Regions from separate parts of the Rummeliibacillus sp. G93 genome, predicted to be linked through region 1. Evidence: a T-box and tRNA genes for the amino acid it is inferred to sense, from the RefSeq annotation. Region 1 holds a T-box; the other regions hold tRNA genes.
The links. The T-box of region 1 lies ahead of leuS (leucine--tRNA ligase). A T-box ahead of a tRNA ligase gene usually reads a tRNA of that ligase, here a tRNA-Leu.
Positions count from the first base shown of each region.

Region 2: it has a tRNA-Leu gene. The T-box ahead of leuS (leucine--tRNA ligase) is inferred to sense a tRNA for this amino acid. The anticodon was not compared.
Region 3: it has a tRNA-Leu gene. The T-box ahead of leuS (leucine--tRNA ligase) is inferred to sense a tRNA for this amino acid. The anticodon was not compared.

Region 1 covers NZ_CP097314.1:2,245,615-2,253,427, reverse strand. The annotation lists gene M2M59_RS11210 (MerR family transcriptional regulator) at 1-351, shown strand, start outside; gene M2M59_RS11205 (tRNA 5-(aminomethyl)-2-thiouridylate-methyltransferase MnmM) at 395-967, opposite strand; gene M2M59_RS11200 (tRNA modification radical SAM protein MnmL/YtqA) at 964-1,935, opposite strand; gene M2M59_RS11195 (MDR family MFS transporter) at 2,379-3,566, shown strand; T-box leader at 3,632-3,845, shown strand; gene leuS (leucine--tRNA ligase) at 3,898-6,315, shown strand; gene M2M59_RS11185 (Bax inhibitor-1/YccA family protein) at 6,447-7,076, shown strand; gene M2M59_RS11180 (polysaccharide deacetylase family protein) at 7,129-7,813, shown strand, end outside.
Region 2 covers NZ_CP097314.1:2,512,814-2,520,626, reverse strand. The annotation lists rRNA gene M2M59_RS12750 (23S ribosomal RNA) at 1-2,193, shown strand, start outside; rRNA gene rrf (5S ribosomal RNA) at 2,321-2,436, shown strand; tRNA gene M2M59_RS12740 (tRNA-Asn) at 2,452-2,528, shown strand; tRNA gene M2M59_RS12735 (tRNA-Ser) at 2,536-2,627, shown strand; tRNA gene M2M59_RS12730 (tRNA-Glu) at 2,646-2,720, shown strand; tRNA gene M2M59_RS12725 (tRNA-Val) at 2,726-2,801, shown strand; tRNA gene M2M59_RS12720 (tRNA-Met) at 2,842-2,918, shown strand; tRNA gene M2M59_RS12715 (tRNA-Asp) at 2,923-2,999, shown strand; tRNA gene M2M59_RS12710 (tRNA-Phe) at 3,029-3,104, shown strand; tRNA gene M2M59_RS12705 (tRNA-Thr) at 3,116-3,191, shown strand; tRNA gene M2M59_RS12700 (tRNA-Tyr) at 3,196-3,279, shown strand; tRNA gene M2M59_RS12695 (tRNA-Trp) at 3,288-3,361, shown strand; tRNA gene M2M59_RS12690 (tRNA-His) at 3,389-3,464, shown strand; tRNA gene M2M59_RS12685 (tRNA-His) at 3,505-3,580, shown strand; tRNA gene M2M59_RS12680 (tRNA-Gln) at 3,584-3,655, shown strand; tRNA gene M2M59_RS12675 (tRNA-Gly) at 3,664-3,738, shown strand; tRNA gene M2M59_RS12670 (tRNA-Cys) at 3,757-3,831, shown strand; tRNA gene M2M59_RS12665 (tRNA-Leu) at 3,863-3,943, shown strand; gene M2M59_RS12660 (hypothetical protein) at 4,427-4,609, shown strand; gene M2M59_RS12655 (hypothetical protein) at 4,727-5,149, shown strand; gene M2M59_RS12650 (MerR family transcriptional regulator) at 5,638-6,072, opposite strand; gene M2M59_RS12645 (MFS transporter) at 6,327-7,517, shown strand; gene M2M59_RS12640 (universal stress protein) at 7,570-7,813, shown strand, end outside.
Region 3 covers NZ_CP097314.1:144,426-152,238, reverse strand. The annotation lists gene M2M59_RS00835 (hypothetical protein) at 1-37, opposite strand, end outside; gene M2M59_RS00830 (YfbR-like 5'-deoxynucleotidase) at 393-1,022, shown strand; RNA gene ssrS (6S RNA) at 1,150-1,342, shown strand; RNA gene ssrS (6S RNA) at 1,396-1,588, shown strand; partial or broken gene M2M59_RS16500 (PAS domain-containing protein) at 1,816-2,145, shown strand; gene M2M59_RS16495 (methyl-accepting chemotaxis protein) at 2,239-2,583, shown strand; tRNA gene M2M59_RS00810 (tRNA-Glu) at 2,708-2,779, opposite strand; tRNA gene M2M59_RS00805 (tRNA-Asn) at 2,785-2,861, opposite strand; tRNA gene M2M59_RS00800 (tRNA-Ile) at 2,876-2,952, opposite strand; tRNA gene M2M59_RS00795 (tRNA-Tyr) at 2,958-3,041, opposite strand; tRNA gene M2M59_RS00790 (tRNA-Thr) at 3,048-3,120, opposite strand; tRNA gene M2M59_RS00785 (tRNA-Phe) at 3,130-3,205, opposite strand; tRNA gene M2M59_RS00780 (tRNA-Asp) at 3,233-3,309, opposite strand; tRNA gene M2M59_RS00775 (tRNA-Ser) at 3,350-3,442, opposite strand; tRNA gene M2M59_RS00770 (tRNA-Ala) at 3,458-3,533, opposite strand; tRNA gene M2M59_RS00765 (tRNA-Pro) at 3,553-3,629, opposite strand; tRNA gene M2M59_RS00760 (tRNA-Arg) at 3,634-3,710, opposite strand; tRNA gene M2M59_RS00755 (tRNA-Gly) at 3,747-3,821, opposite strand; tRNA gene M2M59_RS00750 (tRNA-Leu) at 3,835-3,916, opposite strand; tRNA gene M2M59_RS00745 (tRNA-Lys) at 3,930-4,002, opposite strand; tRNA gene M2M59_RS00740 (tRNA-Val) at 4,012-4,087, opposite strand; rRNA gene rrf (5S ribosomal RNA) at 4,096-4,211, opposite strand; rRNA gene M2M59_RS00730 (23S ribosomal RNA) at 4,325-7,253, opposite strand; rRNA gene M2M59_RS00725 (16S ribosomal RNA) at 7,446-7,813, opposite strand, start outside.

The sequences.
Region 1 (7,813 bases):
AGCCATGCGATGGAGCTATTGGCAGAGCATATCCATGGTGTAGAAGTCCAAAACGCTCAGCTAATTCAATTGATTCAAGAAGAGCGAAGACAAAATGTCTTGTTGGCAGAGCAAAATGATTCCATGAAAAGGGAATTTAGGCAAGTCGTTGAATCGCTCGCGCCATTGACTGAAAAAAGGCAAAATGATAACCGTCAAATGGACCGTATTGAACAGCAAAACAGTGCAATTATGGCTGTGCTCAATAAACTGAATGTGTGGCAGCATACACAGGAGATTGAACAAAATGAGGAAGATAAAAAACAAAGGGTACAAGAGAATGGTATTCTTTCTCGTTTTTTTGGAAAGTAAATGAAAAAAGAGTTGTCCATAGATTTACGGACAACTCTTTTTCTTATGCCATTTCCTTCACTTTTTCTAAAGCAATGATAAATGGCGGATCATTTTTTTGATTAATAAACTCATATCTCAATACATGGATATATTTTTGCGGCAATGTACTCACATATTCTATCAGCGCATCTCGTTCTTCCTTGCCACCGTGATGTCCATGATAAACAACTAGAATAATCATGCCGCCAACATTTAAAAGCTGCAGTAAGTCTTGGATGGCTTTTAAGGTTGTGGAAGGCGTTGTAATAATTTCATGATCACTACCTGGCAAATAGCCGAGATTGAAAATAGCTGCCTGTACCGGTTTTAAGACATGTTTAGCTACATGTTCGTGTCCATCTAAAATGGCTGTAACTCGATTTTCAAGGCCTGCTTCCCGTACACGCTCTTCTGTCGAAGAGATCGCTTGTTGCTGGACATCAAATGCATAGACATGGCCCTCATTGCCGGCTAACTGTGCTAGGAAGGCCGTATCATAGCCATTTCCTGCAGTTGCATCCACTACTATGTCACCAGGACGAACGGTCTCTTTCAAAAGAAATTGTGCGTATTGCAGTACACGTTGAAGTTTCATCGTGTTCCCACTTCTTCTTTTTGATAATGCTTTCCTTGATAACTTCCTCTACGTTCTAGTTCAGCATCGATGCCATTTAATACTTCCCATTTGTTCACAGACCACATAGGACCAATCATTAAATCAATCGGTCCATCACCAGTAATTCGCTGTACGACCATTTCTGGCGGAATGACTTCTAATTGATCTGCGACAAGATTGATATAGGCATCCTTGTCCATCAACTCAAGCATACCTTTTTCGTATTGCTTTACAAGCGGTGTTCCCTTTAATAGGTGAAGTAAATGAATTTTGATTGCTTGTACATCTAGCTTCGCCACTGCACGGGCAGTTTCCATCATCATGTCATAATCTTCAAGAGGTAAGCCATTGATAATGTGTGTACATACACGAATGCCATGTTTGCGGAGTTTCTCCACACCTTCCACATATGTCGTATAATCATGTGCACGATTAATTAAATTGGCTGTCTTATCATGCACAGTCTGTAGTCCAAGCTCGACCCATAAGTATGTGCGTTGATTCAATTCTGCCAAGTATTCCACGACATCATCAGGTAAACAATCAGGACGTGTTGCAATACTTAATCCCATAACACCTTCACATGCTAAAGCTGCTTCAAATTTTTCTTTTAGGACAGGAAGCGGTGCGTGTGTGTTCGTATAAGCTTGGAAATAAGCCATAGTTTTGCCGTCTTTCCACTTATGCTGCATTTTCTCTTTAATTTTTTCAAATTGAACAGAGATAGGGTCCACACGATCGCCAGCAAAGTCACCAGAGCCTGCTGCACTGCAAAAAGTACATCCGCCAAATGCAACAGTGCCGTCACGGTTAGGACAATCAAAGCCTGCATCAAGCGCTACTTTGTACACCTTGCAGCCAAATTCATCACGCAAATAGCGATTCCATGTATAATAACGTTTCCCATCAGAGGGAAACGGGAAATCAGTATAATTAATATCAGTCATAGTATAATTTCACTCCTCAACTATCTATTTTAACATGACAACGTCAAAGGGGAAAAATTTCTTTTATCCTGCTTTAACTTGTAGGAAGACTTCTACTTCAAAAATTTAAGCATAGCAAAGAAATTTAAGTAGGGGTTAACTGCTCGTAAAAGACCAGGTGTGATGAGAAAATCCTTATCTCGCGTGAAGTTTCACTTTATGTGAAATGCTATTAGAATAGAAAAAATAATTTTCTTCATCTATTTAGAGGGAGGGGATGGAGTAGAGGAAAATCTCGAAAAAACGTGGTTTGGGAATATCTTGGCAACTATAATTATTGACCTTCTAGAAGACAATGGAAACGGTCGTTTAATATTTGAGCTTAATTATGAAAAGATGGTTGTAAATAGGATCAAAGATTTGTTACTATTGCTTAGATATTCGAAATAAATGGGGGACTTGGAATGCCTAGAAGTGTTTGGTTATTAATCATCGGTATGCTGATTAATACTGTCGGCAGCTCATTTTTATGGCCGATGAATACGATTTATATGCATGATGAACTCGGACAGTCGCTCACAATAGCGGGGCTCGTACTGATGGCCAATGCTGCAGCTGGTGTAGTAGGCAATCTTTTAGGCGGGTATGTCTTTGACAAATTTGGCGGCTTTAAGTCCATCATGATAGGAACAATCATATCCATTATAGGCCTTACGTGTCTTGTGTTTTGGCATGGCTGGCCGCATTATGTCTGGTTTTTGACATTAATAGGTTTTAGTGGTGGGATTGTATTTCCGAGTATGTTTGCAATGGTCGGAACAGCATGGCCAGAAGGCGGGAGAAAAGGATTTAATGCCATTTATCTCGCTCAAAATTTAGGGGTAGCATTTGGCCCAGCTCTTGCAGGTATTGTTGCAAAGCATAGCTTTGACTATTTATTTATTGCCAATCTAGCTATGTATATCGTCTTCTTCTTTGTGGCATTCACATATAAAGGAATTTCTACAGAATACGCCATTGCGCCTGCATCTGTAATAAGTGAAGGCTCAAAAGTAAAAGATCGTTCATCATTCTACGCATTGAGTATTTTGGGGATTGGTTTCTTACTTAGTTGGCTCGTCTATACCCAATGGACAACAACAATTTCATCTTATACACAAACATTGCATATTTCTCTGAACCAATACAGCTTGCTTTGGACAGCGAATGGTTTGCTAATTGTACTGGGCCAACCATTGATCAATCCGATTATTAAAAAAATGGGCGAACGTTTCAAGGAACAAATTTTTCTTGGTTTAGCTATTTTCGTCATTTCCTTTGTAGTGGTTAGCTTCGCGGGAACATTTAAAATGTTTTTAGTGGCGATTATCATTTTAACATTTGGTGAAATGTTTATTTGGCCGATTGTACCGACAATTGCCAGTACGTTAGCACCTAAGGGTAGAGAAGGGTTTTATCAAGGTATGGTCAATAGTTTCAGTGCTATAGGCAAAATGATTGGTCCATTCTTAGGCGGTGTTCTAGCAGACCAATATGGCATGAAGATTACGTTTTATGTATTAATCGGGATTCTGCTCATTGCTTTTATCCCATACATGCTTTATGATCGACCGTTAAAAAATAAACATAAAGTGGAAAAAGAAACGATATAATTCATTGAATTTGTTAAATCTCTTGTCAATTACAGTATATTGAATTAGAATAGGATTCAATATATGTAATGACAGCGAATGGGAATAGTAGGTTGTACTTGATTTTTTTAGAGAGTTGGCGGTAGGTGAAAGCCAGCAAATCAATCAACTGAACTCGCCCAGGAGTCGCTATGGTGAACCATTGATAGCCATTGCCGTTAATCCGCGTTAAGGAATCAAGTTGAGTGTTTTACACTAATTTGGGTGGTACCGCGGGAGATATAGGCTCTCGTCCCTTTTATAGGGACGAGAGTTTTTTTATTTTCAAGAATATGAGTATGGAGGGTCAAGAATGAATTTTAATCATCAAGAAATTGAAAAGAAATGGCAGAAGTATTGGGCTGACCACAAAACTTTTAAAACAACAAATGAAGAATCGAAGCCGAAGTTTTATGCATTGGATATGTTTCCATATCCCTCAGGTGCAGGCTTGCATGTAGGGCACCCAGAAGGTTACACAGCAACAGATATCCTTTCACGCTTTAAGCGTCTGCAGGGTTATAACGTGTTGCATCCAATGGGATGGGACGCATTTGGTCTTCCAGCAGAGCAATATGCTCTTGACACTGGAAATGACCCAGCTGAGTTCACACAAAAAAATATTGATACATTTAGACGCCAAATCCAAGAATTAGGCTTTAGTTATGACTGGGATCGCGAAATCAATACGACTGATCCAAACTATTATAAATGGACACAATGGATCTTTATTCAGCTATATAAAAAAGGTCTTGCTTATATCGATGAAGTAGCAGTCAACTGGTGTCCAGCACTTGGCACAGTACTTGCGAATGAAGAAGTAATTGATGGCAAGTCTGAGCGCGGCGGACACCCTGTAGAACGACGTCCAATGAAACAATGGATGTTGAAGATCACAGCCTATGCAGATCGTTTAATTGATGATTTGGAAGATGTGGATTGGCCAGAGAATATTAAAGATATGCAACGTCACTGGATCGGTCGTTCTGAGGGTGCTGAAGTAGACTTCTCTATTAAAAATTCAGATAAGCAGTTCCGTGTATTTACTACACGACCTGATACTCTATTTGGTGCAACTTATACAGTTCTTGCACCTGAACATGCACTTGTGGATGAAATTACAACTAAAGAACAGCGCGAGGCTGTAGAAGCATATCTAGAAAAAGTCAAAGTTAAGTCTGATTTAGAACGTACAGATTTAGCGAAAGAAAAAACAGGCGTATTTACAGGTGCCTATGCAATCAACCCAATCAATGGTCGAGAAATACCGATTTGGATTGCAGATTACGTTCTAGCAAGCTATGGTACAGGTGCGATTATGGCAGTACCAGCACATGATGAACGCGACTTTGAATTTGCGAAACAATTCAACCTACCAATCATTCCTGTATTAGAAGGTGGCGATGTTTCTAAAGAAGCCTTTACAGGTGATGGCCAACATATTAACTCTGATTTCTTGAATGGATTAGACAAAGAAGAAGGCATTCAAAAGGCAATTACATGGCTTGAAGAAAATAAAGTAGGCGAGAAAAAAGTTTCGTACCGTTTACGCGACTGGTTATTCTCCCGCCAACGTTATTGGGGAGAGCCGATTCCAATCATTCATTGGGAAGATGGCACCATTACAACAGTAAAAGAAGAAGATTTACCATTGGTGTTGCCGAAAACAAAGGATATCCATCCATCAGGTACCGGTGAATCGCCATTGGCCAATATTGATGAATGGGTAAATGTCGTAGATCCTGAGACAGGTAAAAAAGGCCGACGTGAAACGAATACAATGCCTCAATGGGCAGGTTCAAGTTGGTACTTCCTGCGTTATATCGACCCGCATAATAACGAACAATTGGCAGACCCAGAGTTATTGAAACGCTGGTTGCCTGTCGATATTTATATCGGCGGCCAAGAACATGCAGTGCTACACTTGTTGTATGCACGTTTCTGGCATAAAGTGCTTTACGATTTAGGGGTAGTACCAACAAAAGAACCTTTCCAAAAATTATTCAACCAAGGGATGATTCTTGGTGAAGGTAATGAAAAAATGTCTAAATCTAAAGGTAATGTTGTCAATCCGGATGATATTATTGAAAGCCATGGAGCTGATACACTAAGACTTTATGAAATGTTCATGGGACCACTAGAAGCATCTATTCCTTGGTCTACGAATGGCTTAGATGGAGCACGCCGCTTCCTAGATCGTATATGGAGACTCTTCATCAACGAAGAAACGGGCGAGCTTTCTGAAAAAATTAAAATATCGAATGATACAACTTTAGAAAAAGTGTATCATCAAACAGTTCAAAAAGTGACGGACAATAACGAGCATATTCGTTTTAATACTTCTATTTCTCAAATGATGGTATTCATTAACGAATGTTACAAAGCTGATGTGGTGCCTCGTGAGTATGCAGAAGGATTTGTTAAGATGCTTGCACCAATTGCACCGCATATAGCGGAAGAATTATGGGCAAAATTAGGTCATAGCGAAACCATCACATATGAAGAATGGCCAACATTCGATTCATCTAAATTAGAAGATGATGAGATTGAAGTGGTTGTACAAATCAATGGCAAAGTTCGTGCTAAATTGATGGTTTCTAAAGATGCAGGACGTGAAGAATTAGAGAAAACGGCGCTTGAAAATGATCAAGTCCAAGAACAATTGGCAGGCAAAGATATTAAGAAAGTGATTGCTGTGCCAGGCAAATTAGTCAATATTGTCGCGAAGTAATTGGCGAAATAAAAACCTTCTTCCTAGTTGGAAGAAGGTTTTTTGCTAAAATAATCCAACATAAAAACGAAACCTTCTGTGACTAAATACGTATAATTAAGGACGAAAAAAATTTGAGAAGAGGTCTATAAATGGAATCACAATTTCCAAAGGTCCTTCGTTTCTTCACTCTGTTATGGTTGTTTACAGCGATAGGATTATTTGCAGGGGTTTACGTACCACAACCGATGGTTTTGCCAATCAGCATAGTAACAGTCATCTTATTGATAATTGTTATGGTTAGCCGTGCTGCTCGGAAGGCGAGTAAATTCATATCTGTGCTGTTTGCGTTTCTAACTGGCATTACGCTGTATAGTTTGCTGAATTTCTATATTGGAGCGTTAGGCGGAAAGCTTGTTTTGCTTATATTTGGCTCTACTGCACTTATTTTTATCGTAGCAGGGCTCATCGGCTATAATACAAAACGAGATCTTTCTAACTGGTGGAAATTCTTATTCATCATACTCATCGGAATATTAATTTTTTCAGTGATTAATATCTTTGTAGGATTTAGCGATATGATGATGATCGTTCTTAGTGGAATTGGAGTGTTACTCTTCATCGGCTATACGCTATATGATATGAACCAAATTGCAAAAAGTGTCATATCGGATGAGGAAGTACCGCTAGTGGCATTAAATTTGTATTTGGACTTCATTAATTTATTTACCAATCTACTGCGACTCATCTACCATCTGAAACGAATTTTTGATGATGATTAGTAGATTAGTTTTCGGGTAAGGGATTACTATTGACGGAAAAGGGCTGTGGAATATGAAATTATTGTTAATTATTATACTTTGTCTAGTCATCTTGTTTTTATGTTACGGCCCACTCCCGACCGTTTTTATTCGCATAAGCAAGCTAGGGATTTACAAGACCATTCCTGGAAAACAGATTGCGTTAACATTTGACGATGGACCACACGGAGTTTATACACCGGAATTACTGGACTTATTAAAAAAATATCACGTAAAAGCTACATTCTTTGTAGTTGGAGACCATGTGAGAAGAAACCCTCAAATTGTTAAACGGATGGCAGATGAAGGGCATACTATAGGTATTCATCATAATCAACATGTTTCCAATTGGTTAACTGGTCCATTAGAACTGAAAAAGCAATTAACGTTGGCTAATCAGGCAATCGAAGAAGCGACAGGGGAACCGGTACAATTTTACCGTCCGCCATGGGGACATTTTAATTTGTTTACATTATTCGTCGGAAAAAAATATAAAAAAATCATGTGGTCCCATATTTTTGGCGACTGGAAAGTAGAAAAAGCACGGAATGGTTTGCTAGAAGAACTGAAGCAATATGCAAGTCCTGGTTCTATCTTTGTATTACATGATAATGGCGACACACAAGGCGCTGAAAAGGAGGCACCCTCATATATGCTGCGAAATTTGGAGCTTTTTTTAGAAGATTGTCACGAAAAAAATATAGAATTCATCACACTGA
Region 2 (7,813 bases), 270 kb from region 1:
CCATGTCCAGGGTGAAGGTAAGGTAACACTTACTGGAGGCCCGAACCCACGCACGTTGAAAAGTGCGGGGATGAGGTGTGGGTAGCGGAGAAATTCCAATCGAACCTGGAGATAGCTGGTTCTCTCCGAAATAGCTTTAGGGCTAGCCTCGTGATGAAGAATCCTGGAGGTAGAGCACTGTTTGGACTAGGGGTCCATCCCGGATTACCGAATTCAGACAAACTCCGAATGCCAGTGATTTATACACGGGAGTCAGACTGCGAGTGATAAGATCCGTAGTCAAAAGGGAAACAGCCCAGACCACCAGCTAAGGTCCCAAAGTAATTGTTAAGTGGAAAAGGATGTGACGTTGCTTAGACAACCAGGATGTTGGCTCAGAAGCAGCCACCATTTAAAGAGTGCGTAATAGCTCACTGGTCGAGTGACGCTGCGCCGAAAATGTATCGGGGCTAAACAATTCACCGAAGCTGTGGATAGACATCTACGATGTCTGTGGTAGGAGAGCGTTCTAAGTGCTGTGAAGTCAGACCGGAAGGACTGGTGGAGCGCTTAGAAGTGAGAATGCCGGTATGAGTAGCGAAAGATGGGTGAGAATCCCATCCACCGAATGACTAAGGTTTCCTGAGGAAGGCTCGTCCTCTCAGGGTTAGTCGGGACCTAAGCCGAGGCCGACAGGCGTAGGCGATGGATAACAGGTTGATATTCCTGTACCACCTCCCTGCCATTTGAGTAATGGGGGGACGCAGTAGGATAGGGTAAGCGCACTGTTGGTTATGTGCGTCCAAGCAGTAAGGCGTGAGAGTAGGCAAATCCGCTCTCTATAACGTTGAGCTGTGATGGCGAGCTCTTTAGAGCGAAGTTCCTGATTTCACACTGCCAAGAAAAGCCTCTAGCGAGGCAGGAGGTGCCCGTACCGCAAACCGACACAGGTAGTCGAGGAGAGAATCCTAAGGTGAGCGAGAGAACTCTCGTTAAGGAACTCGGCAAAATGACCCCGTAACTTCGGGAGAAGGGGTGCTCTAGTAGGGTGCAAGCCCGAGAGAGCCGCAGTGAATAGGCCCAGGCGACTGTTTAGCAAAAACACAGGTCTCTGCAAAACCGTAAGGTGACGTATAGGGGCTGACGCCTGCCCGGTGCTGGAAGGTTAAGGGGATTGCTTAGCGCAAGCGAAGGTGAGAACCGAAGCCCCAGTAAACGGCGGCCGTAACTATAACGGTCCTAAGGTAGCGAAATTCCTTGTCGGGTAAGTTCCGACCCGCACGAAAGGCGTAACGATCTGGGCACTGTCTCAACGAGAGACTCGGTGAAATTATAGTACCTGTGAAGATGCAGGTTACCCGCGACAGGACGGAAAGACCCCGTGGAGCTTTACTGTAGCCTGATATTGAATTTTGGTACAGCTTGTACAGGATAGGTAGGAGCCATTGAAACCGGAGCGCCAGCTTCGGTGGAGGCGTCCTTGGGATACTACCCCAGCTGTATTGAAATTCTAACCCGTACCCCTGATCGGGGTAGGAGACAGTGTCAGGCGGACAGTTTGACTGGGGCGGTCGCCTCCTAAAGAGTAACGGAGGCGCCCAAAGGTTCCCTCAGAATGGTTGGAAATCATTCGTAGAGTGTAAAGGCACAAGGGAGCTTGACTGCGAGACCTACAAGTCGAGCAGGGTCGAAAGACGGGCTTAGTGATCCGGTGGTTCCGCATGGAAGGGCCATCGCTCAACGGATAAAAGCTACCCCGGGGATAACAGGCTTATCTCCCCCAAGAGTCCACATCGACGGGGAGGTTTGGCACCTCGATGTCGGCTCATCGCATCCTGGGGCTGTAGTCGGTCCCAAGGGTTGGGCTGTTCGCCCATTAAAGCGGTACGCGAGCTGGGTTCAGAACGTCGTGAGACAGTTCGGTCCCTATCCGTCGTGGGCGTAGGAAATTTGAGAGGAGCTGTCCTTAGTACGAGAGGACCGGGATGGACACACCGCTGGTGTACCAGTTGTTCTGCCAAGAGCATCGCTGGGTAGCTATGTGTGGACGGGATAAGTGCTGAAAGCATCTAAGCATGAAGCCCCCCTCAAGATGAGATTTCCCATTACGCAAGTAAGTAAGATCCCTCAAAGACGATGAGGTAGATAGGTTCGAGGTGGAAGTGTGGCGACACATGGAGCTGACGAATACTAATCGATCGAGGACTTAACCAAATTTCTTAAGAACCTTCAATTCACGTTTATCCAGTTTTGAAAGAACAAGAAAAGTTTTTCTAAAAAAGCAGTTGACTTAATTAGAAAAAAAGTGATATAATAATTCTTGTCTTTGAGAAATAACATGTCTAGTGATGATGGCAAAGAGGTCACACCTGTTCTCATGCCGAACACAGAAGTTAAGCTCTTTAGCGCCGATGGTAGTTGGGGGCTTCCCCCTGCGAGAGTAGGACGTCGCTAGGCTGTTGATTTTATTATTCCGAAGTAGCTCAGTTGGTAGTAGCATCTGACTGTTAATCAGAGGGTCGCAGGTTCGAGTCCTGCCTTCGGAGCCATTTTTTTGGAGAGTTGTCCGAGTGGCCGAAGGAGCACGATTGGAAATCGTGTAGGCGGGTAACCCTGTCTCAAGGGTTCAAATCCCTTACTCTCCGCCATGACTTTTCAATACATATGGCCCCTTGGTCAAGCGGTTAAGACACCGCCCTTTCACGGCGGTAACACGGGTTCGAATCCCGTAGGGGTCACCATTTTCGGAGGATTAGCTCAGCTGGGAGAGCATCTGCCTTACAAGCAGAGGGTCGGCGGTTCGATCCCGTCATCCTCCACCATTTTAAGAACTTTATCAATCAAATAAGCATATATTATTATCGCGGGGTGGAGCAGTTCGGTAGCTCGTCGGGCTCATAACCCGAAGGTCGCAGGTTCAAATCCTGCCCCCGCAACCAAAATGGTCCGGTAGTTCAGCTGGTTAGAATGCCTGCCTGTCACGCAGGAGGTCGCGGGTTCGAGTCCCGTCCGGACCGCCATTTTAAATTATAATATTTAAAGTTATTATGGGTCGGTAGCTCAGTTGGTAGAGCATTAGATTGAAGCTCTAAGTGTCGGCAGTTCGATTCTGTCCCGACCCACCATAATAATTTTTGCCGGTGTAGCTCAGTTGGTAGAGCAACTGACTTGTAATCAGTAGGTCGAGGGTTCGACTCCTTTCGCCGGCACCATTCTGGAGGGGTAGCGAAGAGGCTAAACGCGGCGGACTGTAAATCCGCTCCTTCGGGTTCGGCAGTTCGAATCTGCCCCCCTCCACCATTCTTTACAGGGGCATAGTTTAACGGTAGAATAGAGGTCTCCAAAACCTTTGATGTGGGTTCGATTCCTACTGCCCCTGCCAATATAAAACCTTTAAATTTACATAACGGCGGCTGTGGTGAAGTGGTGAACACACCGGATTGTGGTTCCGGCATTCGAGGGTTCGATCCCCTTCAGCCGCCCCATATATAAAATGTAAAGATTAGGTTTTCCTTTAATACAATGGCGATTGTGGTGAAGTGGTTAACACACCGGATTGTGGTTCCGGCATTCGAGGGTTCGATCCCCTTCAGTCGCCCCATTTTGGGGTATAGCCAAGCGGTAAGGCAACGGATTTTGATTCCGTCATGCCCTGGTTCGAATCCAGGTACCCCAGTTATATATGCGGAAGTAGTTCAGTGGTAGAACATCACCTTGCCAAGGTGGGGGTCGCGGGTTCGAACCCCGTCTTCCGCTCCATATATTTTATAATGCCAAGGCGGCATAGCCAAGTGGTAAGGCAAAGGTCTGCAAAACCTTTATTCACCGGTTCAAATCCGGTTGCCGCCTCCATATAGTTAATTACACTATATAAACACATCATGCCGGTGTGGCGGAATTGGCAGACGCGCACGACTCAAAATCGTGTTCCTTTGGAGTGTCGGTTCGACCCCGACCACCGGTATCATAACATCGTTTGCCAAGCGATGAAATCAACGTTTCTCTATTGTGGGGAAGCGTTTTTTTTTGTGTTTATTTTTAGTTAAAATACGTTGGTTTTTGGTTTTAACAAATAGTCTTTAATCGTGCGAATCAATCGTGTGAATAGGTTCAGTGGGATTATATATGGCAAGACGTAAGTCCTTGTAACGTTACCGAAAAAATGATTCAAGAAAATGTAATCTAATATAAAAATGGACGCTATCTAAAACGGGTAACGTCTCTTTTATTACCTTATCGAATATTGAATTCCCGACCCCTTATTTTACATGGATACAACCGCCATTATGATTAACTGACTAATATAATAAGATAGAAGGTAATTGAACAAACGGGGCCAGTATAGAGCAAGAAGGATTAAAACACCTTTATGGTAAAATACAAGTAGAAATTTGTTTAAACTTTGTTCAATAAACAAAGTTACAAAAATAGGGGAGAAACTATAGGTGTGAAAAACAAAGATTTAATCAATAGTTTAATACCATTAGGAATGATTTTTGGTGGTACCATCGGTATAATTTTAGGAATTTTTTTCGAATCAATCTCCCAAGGTTTTTCAATTACATTGGGGGCTGGAATAGGCTTATTATTTGGAACCATTGCTTATGGATTTTATAGCAGAAAAGGGTAGAACTACGTTAAAGGGGTTGCCCCCGACCGCCAGTATCCAAATTACGGATTTGGGGAGGTTTTTAATTTATATTGTGATATATAATAAGTTATCACGGCTGAAAGAGAGAACTATAATATGATTACAATTAAAAATGCAAAAGCTTATTTTGAAACGACACTGGATTTTGAAAATGATAAGGTAGCTACGATATGGGAGAAGTTTAAAGTGTTTTGTAGAGAAGATATTCAGGGAGAAGAAGAAAAAGAAATCTTATTTGAATGTGGTGTTTTTAAATTTACAGGAGAGAAAATGCTACACTTTAATTTTGTCCGCCAATTTACAAAGTATGAAGATGATGAGTATGGAGGAATGGAACAATTACATTGTGAATTTTTATTTGAATATACTAAAGAAGTAAAACGTTTAAAAGCTACAGAATGGTCAATGGATTATGAAAGTTTAGATGAATTTTTCGCCGCTGTAGAAGATTTAAAAGCATTTCAAAAAGTACTTCAATTGACACCTATTAAACGTGAGTTGTACCAAGAAGAAGTTTAAATATAAGCAACATAACCATACACAGTTGAAAAAACATTCCGGAATGAATGTCTGCGAGATATTAGAAAAGTGACAACCCGATTATAAGATCGGCTATGTCGCTTTTTCTTTTGAATCAACTTATGTAATAGTGCTATTGCAAATAACAGCATCTATAACATAAAATTGGGCACTTTTTTAAAAAAACTAGGAGAATATAATAATCTTTTATGTCCTTTGTTTCTAGATTTAGAAAAAAGTAATAATATTATTCTGCTATTAGTAATTTCATTTTTTTTGTCCTATTTAATTGTCATGTAAAAGTTTTGGTATATAACTCTACTGAAACACCAGAAAGAAGGACAACAACATTGAAATATCTAACAGATTCTATTACAACAATAGACTATGAAGAATGGTTCAATACGGTTAACGGTTAGTTGATAGGGGCATACATCTATCAATTTTCTAAACAAACAAGGCCGGGCATGGTTTTCGCCCGGTCCTTCTTATTCTTCCTCTTCCTGAAATCGAATCAGCGCTGCTCGTGCGCGATCTCGAAGCGAAACTAAGTCGGCTTCGACATTTAGGATTTTCTTCTTTTTTTGCTCAATAAGTTTAAGTTGTTCTTCAACTGTATCTGTCACTTTTTGTAATTTTTCTCGTTGTTGATCTGTACCTTTTACTTTCCGATAGTCCATTTTTTGAAACTCTAATGTGTCACTAAGCGTGATAAACTCTTGTAATTCTTGCAAGGTAAAACCCATGACTTCTTTTGCATTTGTAATTTTCTTAAGAAAATCGACATGTTCCTGGGTGTATAGTCGAAATCCACCATCACTTCTTGGAGGTGAGGGCAAAATGCCAATTTGTTCATAGTAGCGTATTGTGCGCTTTGTTAAACCACTTTGTTTTGCGACATCATCAATTTTTAAGCCGTCCATTTTTTCACCTAATTTCTCATCCAAGGATGAAATCAAATTCGTTCAAACTTCTTACTAATAAAATAACATACATGACGTATTCATTTCCACTAAATTAACGTTGACGTAAACGTTAATAATATTTATACTTTATTAAGTAAGCCAAATGTATGTTAATAGTTTTTTTGCGTGAAAATAAGTTTTGGGACTCATCATTCCATTTCTCGTTTTCATTTTTTATTTTAATTTTTAATTCAAAAAGGAGATAAAGATGTATGAATGAAGAATTATTAAAGACACAAGGAAAATCAGCTAAGCAACCTCTTGTTGTATGGGCAATATTTTTTGCGTGTATTATTTCATTTATGGGATTAGGTCTTGTTGATCCTATTTTGCCAGCGATTGCAGATCAGCTTCATGCAACGCCAAGCCAGGTTTCGTTATTATTCTCAAGTTATAACCTGATTACCGGTGTGGCCATGTTAATAACAGGTGTTGTGTCAAGTCGAATTGGTGTTAAATGGACATTATTAACCGGTATTTTATTTACGATTATATTTGCAGCTTTGGCAGGTGCATCGAATGGTATTTGGGAGATTGTTGGATTTAGAGCTGGTTGGGGATTTGGGAACTCATTATTTATTGCTACAGCCTTATCCGCTATTGTAGGTTTATCATTTGGAGGCACGGCAAAAGCGATTATTTTATATGAAGCGGCTATTGGACTTGGAATTTCGGTTGGTCCACTGCTTGGTGGAGAATTAGGATCTATTTCATGGCGAGGACCGTTTTTTGGTGTAAGTGTATTGATGATCATTGCCTTTTTAGTTTTGTTATTCAAAATGCCACAGGTTCCGAAGCCAAAGGTCAAAAGCTCTGTGTTAGATCCAATTAAAGCTTTAAAATTTCCAGGACTATTTTTACTCGGATTAACCGCATTTTTATATAATATCGGATTTTTCACCTTAATGGCCTATTCCTCATTTGTGATGAATTTGGATGAACATGGATTAGGGTATGTATTCCTTGGTTGGGGACTATGTTTAGCCTTTACGTCAGTATTTGTCGCTCCGAAGCTGCAAGCTAAATTTGGAACAATCAAATCGATGTGTGTGATGTTAACACTGTTTGCGCTAACTCTATTAGCGATGGGGATTTGGACGGATTCCTCAACGACTGTCATAGTTGCTGTTATCATCGCGGGACTATTCTTAGGAACAAACAATACATTAATTACGACTGCTGTTATGCAAGTGGCGCCGGTAGAACGTGCTACTGCATCTGCAGCATACAGCTTTGTTCGTTTTATTGGGGGCGCTATTGGGCCATGGCTCGCGAATAAGCTAGCTGAATCGTTTAGCCCACATGTTCCATTTGTAACAGGTGCTATTTTTGTCCTCTTTGCGATGTTTGTTATTGCATTTGGACGAAAATATTTAAAACATGTTGATAAAATTGCCCACTAAGGCATGATTGAAAAGTCTAAGGGGAATGGAAGAGTGAAAGGAATGAGTATTTATGTATAGGAAAGTAGTCGTTGCACTCGACGGATCAGAGCCTTCTGCACATGCTTTGCAACATGCAGCTAAATTGGCCAAAATAATGAATAGCGAAAAAATAACAATTTTGCATGTTACGAAAAATTTGCCATTGCAAGAACCGATTTTCAATATTGACTTAGATCAATTGTTTGCTGACGAAGACCAGGAAGTATTGGCACCAGCGATTCAATTTTTATCTGAATCCGGTATCGTGTATGAAA
Region 3 (7,813 bases), 1.1 Mb from region 1:
TTAATACATGGATAAAAACGCCAGTTGAATACAGCATATCTTCTGCTTCCTTTTCTATCTATTTATTACTTTTACCTTAATAGAAATTGACTAGACATGCAATCAACAAAAAGGTGAAACTTCTTTATTGTAATAGTTTTCAAATAGATAAATATGAGTTCATTCATAATGAAATATACGAATAACAGCGAATATGTAAATACAAAATAAAGATCTGTTTACGTTTCCGTAAATAACCGGATAACTTTTATTTTTCCGACTATAATAAGGGTGAAACTACAAAATTTTTCTCTGATGTGCTTTATTGCACTGATTGTAGTAAACCCTAATACGCATTTTTATGTTCACAATTTTTTAGCAAGGCATATACTATTTTCAAGGAAGTGATTAATATAGGCATTCATAGATTTTTTACAAGTTTAACGGATTTAGAAAGAATTATTCGTTGTCCAGGACGTTTTAAGTTTGAAGAGCATAACGTGGCAGCACATTCCTGGAAAGTATCCCAATACGCCATGTTTTTCGGTACCCTAGAGGAAATGGAGGGGGCTACAGTTGATTGGAAGTCACTTTATGAAAAAACGATTAACCATGACTTTGCGGAAGTCTTCATTGGTGATATTAAGACCCCTGTCAAACACGCATCACCAGAATTAAAACAGATGATTTCACATGTAGAAGAAAAAATGATGGAAAAATTCATCCTTCACGAAATCCCTGAGGAATTCCAAGAAATATTCTTTGATCGCATGAAAGAAGGAAAAGATTCAACGCTTGAAGGACTATTGCTAGAATTTGCGGATAAGCTCGATCTCTTCTATGAAGCTTTCTCTGAGTTGAAAAGAGGAAACACCGATAAGGAATTTGTAAGCATGTATGAGGAAGCATTAACAAAGTTATTGAAAATTCCTCTTCCTACATGTGTAAAGTACTTTAAAAATGTCATCTTGGCAGACGTAGTTTCTGAGAAGACGCCAATCGATATTACTACGCTTACCCAACACGTTCTTTCTGAAGCTTAGGCCTGAATCATAGGCATATGCTTTTTTATTTTCTTCTATACAATGAAGAAAAAGTAAGATTTATTTTCCCAATAATTTCATAGGTGTTCTCTCTTGCGGATTGCCTTCAAGGGGAGTATTATATGAATACAAGCTGCGTTGTACGTAATAATATGAAGTTTTAACCTTTAAGCTGTAATAGGGAGTTTTAATTGAGTACGGACTGGTATGCCGCATCCACCTTGATGCGGACGAACATGAAATGCTCTGCGAACACCCACTTTGAGGAGTGGTGGTTTAAAACTTTCGATATTTAAAATTACGGCAAAGGCGGCTTATTAATTACTCAAGCTTTCTTTCTTGAATTCAAATTTAATTAGTAGTAATATATCAATACAAGCTACATTGTACGTAATAATATGAAGTTTTAACCTTTAAGCTGTAATAGGGAGTTTTAATTGAGTACGGACTGGTATGCCGCATCCATCTTGATGCGGACGAACATGAAATGCTCTGCGAACACCCACTTTGAGGAGTGGTGGTTTAAAACTTTCGATATTTAAAATTACGGCAAAAGTGGCTTACCTATTGAATTTCCAGCATCCCTTTTATAAGGGATGCTTTTTCATTGGTTCTTTAATTATTATTACCTTTTTCTACAAAGAAATATATATCAAAGGAATTAGTCTAATGGTATAATTACACTTAATTCTTTTTAAAATAGGAAAAAGGAAATACATATAATGAGAGGAAAAAGAACATTAAAACTAACCTTATAACAGGCAGCTCTCAAATATTAAATGAGGAATTTGTATTGTTGGCGCTTGAAAAAAATTTAGCAATGGTGGAATTTAACCTGAATCGGGAAGTCATCTGGGCAAATGAAAACTTTGCAAACACACTGAATTATACAGCTAATGAAATGTTAAACATGAAACACGAACAATTCTGTACACATGAATTTTCAAGCAGCAAAGAATACATTGCATTATGGGAAAATTTAAAGCAAGGTGTTCGATTTCAAGAGAAAATTGAACGTATTAATAAATATGGAAAAACTGTATGGCTTGAAGCTACCTATATTCCTGTCCTAAACAAGGCAGGTGAAATAGAAGGTATCTTAAAGATTGCAACTGATATTACAGAACGGGAAAATAAAACTATCTCTACCACCCGCCAATTAAAAGAGATTCCTACTAACTTAGTAAAAGCTGTTACGGAAAACACTGAATCCAAGATGGATGCTTTGCAATCACTAACTAAACAGACTCAATTAATAAGTGAAGTATCTCAATTAATGAGAAGCATAGCCACGAAAACAAACATATTAGCATTAAATGCAGCCATTGAAGCTGCACGTGCAGGAGACCAAGGAAAGGGTTTTAGTATTGTGGCAGAAGAGGTACGCAAGCTAGCGAATAATGTAGCAGAATTTATAAATCAAGTTAATATGAATGTGGATCATATTAGAATTGAAACAAAACAGGTAAACAATATCACAAAAGATTTGCAACATATCATTCTAGATGCAGAGCTTCAATTTAAAAAAGTTTTAATAGAATTGGAAGCACTAAACAAGTAAATGAGCACTTCACTATAGAACTACGAGAACACGTATATAAAGTCCGCCTAGGATTAAGGAATACCTTATGCTTAAAAAGTGCAAAATAAAAACTCTTGGAAATTTTCCAAGAGTTTTTTTATTATGACCCCTACGGGATTCGAACCCGTGTTACCGCCGTGAAAGGGCGGTGTCTTAACCGCTTGACCAAGGGGCCTTCTATGGCTCCGAAGGCAGGACTCGAACCTGCGACCCTCTGATTAACAGTCAGATGCTGCTACCAACTGAGCTACTTCGGAATCACATAATGTAATGGTGGGCCTAAATGGACTCGAACCATCGACCTCACGCTTATCAGGCGTGCGCTCTAACCAGCTGAGCTATAGGCCCATATATGGTGGAGGGGGGCAGATTCGAACTGCCGAACCCGAAGGAGCGGATTTACAGTCCGCCGCGTTTAGCCTCTTCGCTACCCCTCCAAAAAATGCCGGCGAAAGGAGTCGAACCCTCGACCTACTGATTACAAGTCAGTTGCTCTACCAACTGAGCTACACCGGCGTATTGTTATGGTGGGTCGGGACAGAATCGAACTGCCGACACTTAGAGCTTCAATCTAATGCTCTACCAACTGAGCTACCGACCCATAACAAATAATTATTCATTTAAAAAGTGGCGGTCCGGACGGGACTCGAACCCGCGACCTCCTGCGTGACAGGCAGGCATTCTAACCAGCTGAACTACCGGACCATATAATTTTTTATTTTCTATGTATCAATGAAAATTTAAATGGAGGAGGAAGAGGGATTCGAACCCCCGCGCGGTTTGACCCGCCTGTCGGTTTTCAAGACCGATCCCTTCAGCCAGACTTGGGTATTCCTCCGTTATTATTGAAAATTGGTGGAGCCTAGCGGGATCGAACCGCTGACCTCCTGCGTGCAAGGCAGGCGCTCTCCCAGCTGAGCTAAGGCCCCAATGTATATATAGTATAAATGGTCGGGAAGACAGGATTCGAACCTGCGACCCCTTGGTCCCAAACCAAGTGCTCTACCAAGCTGAGCTACTTCCCGGAAATGGTGCGCCCAGCAGAAGTCGAATCCACAACCTTCTGATCCGTAGTCAGACGCTCTATCCAGTTGAGCTATGGGCGCAAATCTATAATAAAAAAGTTTCAATAATTTTATAAGTGGAGCGGAAGACGGGGTTCGAACCCGCGACCCCCACCTTGGCAAGGTGATGTTCTACCACTGAACTACTTCCGCGCAAAAAAACTAATGCGGGTGAAGGGAGTCGAACCCCCACGCCTTGCGGCGCTAGATCCTAAGTCTAGTGCGTCTGCCAATTCCGCCACACCCGCGTAATTTAAATGATGAGTCATGTAGGATTCGAACCTACGACCCTCTGATTAAAAGTCAGATGCTCTACCAACTGAGCTAATGACTCATTTAAAAATGGTGGAGGATGACGGGATCGAACCGCCGACCCTCTGCTTGTAAGGCAGATGCTCTCCCAGCTGAGCTAATCCTCCATATTTATGCCTAGCAACGTCCTACTCTCACAGGGGGAAGCCCCCAACTACCATCGGCGCTAAAGAGCTTAACTTCCGTGTTCGGCATGGGAACGGGTGTGACCTCTTTGCCATCATTACTAGACTATTCGGCTTCCAATACACATCGCACTACTGCTCGTGTCTTGAAATCCTTCTTATTGAAAGAAAGTTGTTCTTTCAAAACTGGATAAACGTGAATTGAAGGTTCTTAAGAATTTGGTTAAGTCCTCGATCGATTAGTATTCGTCAGCTCCATGTGTCGCCACACTTCCACCTCGAACCTATCTACCTCATCGTCTTTGAGGGATCTTACTTACTTGCGTAATGGGAAATCTCATCTTGAGGGGGGCTTCATGCTTAGATGCTTTCAGCACTTATCCCGTCCACACATAGCTACCCAGCGATGCTCTTGGCAGAACAACTGGTACACCAGCGGTGTGTCCATCCCGGTCCTCTCGTACTAAGGACAGCTCCTCTCAAATTTCCTACGCCCACGACGGATAGGGACCGAACTGTCTCACGACGTTCTGAACCCAGCTCGCGTACCGCTTTAATGGGCGAACAGCCCAACCCTTGGGACCGACTACAGCCCCAGGATGCGATGAGCCGACATCGAGGTGCCAAACCTCCCCGTCGATGTGGACTCTTGGGGGAGATAAGCCTGTTATCCCCGGGGTAGCTTTTATCCGTTGAGCGATGGCCCTTCCATGCGGAACCACCGGATCACTAAGCCCGTCTTTCGACCCTGCTCGACTTGTAGGTCTCGCAGTCAAGCTCCCTTGTGCCTTTACACTCTACGAATGATTTCCAACCATTCTGAGGGAACCTTTGGGCGCCTCCGTTACTCTTTAGGAGGCGACCGCCCCAGTCAAACTGTCCGCCTGACACTGTCTCCTACCCCGATCAGGGGTACGGGTTAGAATTTCAATACAGCTGGGGTAGTATCCCAAGGACGCCTCCACCGAAGCTGGCGCTCCGGTTTCAATGGCTCCTACCTATCCTGTACAAGCTGTACCAAAATTCAATATCAGGCTACAGTAAAGCTCCACGGGGTCTTTCCGTCCTGTCGCGGGTAACCTGCATCTTCACAGGTACTATAATTTCACCGAGTCTCTCGTTGAGACAGTGCCCAGATCGTTACGCCTTTCGTGCGGGTCGGAACTTACCCGACAAGGAATTTCGCTACCTTAGGACCGTTATAGTTACGGCCGCCGTTTACTGGGGCTTCGGTTCTCACCTTCGCTTGCGCTAAGCAATCCCCTTAACCTTCCAGCACCGGGCAGGCGTCAGCCCCTATACGTCACCTTACGGTTTTGCAGAGACCTGTGTTTTTGCTAAACAGTCGCCTGGGCCTATTCACTGCGGCTCTCTCGGGCTTGCACCCTACTAGAGCACCCCTTCTCCCGAAGTTACGGGGTCATTTTGCCGAGTTCCTTAACGAGAGTTCTCTCGCTCACCTTAGGATTCTCTCCTCGACTACCTGTGTCGGTTTGCGGTACGGGCACCTCCTGCCTCGCTAGAGGCTTTTCTTGGCAGTGTGAAATCAGGAACTTCGCTCTAAAGAGCTCGCCATCACAGCTCAACGTTATAGAGAGCGGATTTGCCTACTCTCACGCCTTACTGCTTGGACGCACATAACCAACAGTGCGCTTACCCTATCCTACTGCGTCCCCCCATTACTCAAATGGCAGGGAGGTGGTACAGGAATATCAACCTGTTATCCATCGCCTACGCCTGTCGGCCTCGGCTTAGGTCCCGACTAACCCTGAGAGGACGAGCCTTCCTCAGGAAACCTTAGTCATTCGGTGGATGGGATTCTCACCCATCTTTCGCTACTCATACCGGCATTCTCACTTCTAAGCGCTCCACCAGTCCTTCCGGTCTGACTTCACAGCACTTAGAACGCTCTCCTACCACAGACATCGTAGATGTCTATCCACAGCTTCGGTGAATTGTTTAGCCCCGATACATTTTCGGCGCAGCGTCACTCGACCAGTGAGCTATTACGCACTCTTTAAATGGTGGCTGCTTCTGAGCCAACATCCTGGTTGTCTAAGCAACGTCACATCCTTTTCCACTTAACAATTACTTTGGGACCTTAGCTGGTGGTCTGGGCTGTTTCCCTTTTGACTACGGATCTTATCACTCGCAGTCTGACTCCCGTGTATAAATCACTGGCATTCGGAGTTTGTCTGAATTCGGTAATCCGGGATGGACCCCTAGTCCAAACAGTGCTCTACCTCCAGGATTCTTCATCACGAGGCTAGCCCTAAAGCTATTTCGGAGAGAACCAGCTATCTCCAGGTTCGATTGGAATTTCTCCGCTACCCACACCTCATCCCCGCACTTTTCAACGTGCGTGGGTTCGGGCCTCCAGTAAGTGTTACCTTACCTTCACCCTGGACATGGGTAGATCACCTGGTTTCGGGTCTACGACCACATACTTATTCGCCCTATTCAGACTCGCTTTCGCTGCGGCTCCGTCTCTTCAACTTAACCTTGCATGTAATCGTAACTCGCCGGTTCATTCTACAAAAGGCACGCTATCACCCATTAACGGGCTCTAACTACTTGTAGGCACATGGTTTCAGGATCTCTTTCACTCCCCTTCCGGGGTGCTTTTCACCTTTCCCTCACGGTACTGGTTCACTATCGGTCACTAGAGAGTATTTAGCCTTAGGAGATGGTCCTCCCAGATTCCGACGGAATTTCACGTGTTCCGCCGTACTCAGGATCCACTCAAGAGAGAATGCACTTTTGACTACAGGACTGTTACCTGCTATGGTGGGTCTTTCCAAACCGCTTCGCCTAACGCATTCCTTTGTAACTCCGTATAGAGTGTCCTACAACCCCAAGAGGCAAGCCTCTTGGTTTGGGCTCTTCCCATTTCGCTCGCCGCTACTAAGGGAATCGAATTTTCTTTCTCTTCCTTCAGGTACTTAGATGTTTCAGTTCCCTGAGTCTGCCATCAAGACGCTATGAATTCACGTCAAGATTCTACCCCATTACGGATAGAGGGTTTCCCCATTCGGAAATCTCCGGATCAAAGCTTACTTACAGCTCCCCGAAGCATATCGGTGTTAGTGCCGTCCTTCATCGGCTTCTAGTGCCAAGGCATCCGCCATGCGCCCTTAATAACTTAACCGTTGGCTTATAAAAGCCTTTAAGTTATTAAGCCTAAAAAATTTAAAACTTAATAAATGTGTTACTTAAGAATTTCTTCAATGTCGTTTTATCCAGTTTTCAAAGAACAATGTTTTGAGAGTATGAACCCTCAAAACTGAACAGCAAGATGTTAATCCTACAGACGAAGTCTGTATTCCGTTAAATTCCTTAGAAAGGAGGTGATCCAGCCGCACCTTCCGATACGGCTACCTTGTTACGACTTCACCCCAATCATCTATCCCACCTTCGGCGGCTGGCCCCAAAAGGTTACCTCACCGACTTCGGGTGTTACAAACTCTCGTGGTGTGACGGGCGGTGTGTACAAGGCCCGGGAACGTATTCACCGCGGCATGCTGATCCGCGATTACTAGCGATTCCGGCTTCATGTAGGCGAGTTGCAGCCTACAATCCGAACTGAGAACGGTTTTATGAGATTAGCTTGCTCTCGCGAGTTTGCGACTCTTTGTACCGTCCATTGTAGCACGTGTGTAGCCCAGGTCATAAGGGGCATGATGATTTGACGTCATCCCCACCTTCCTC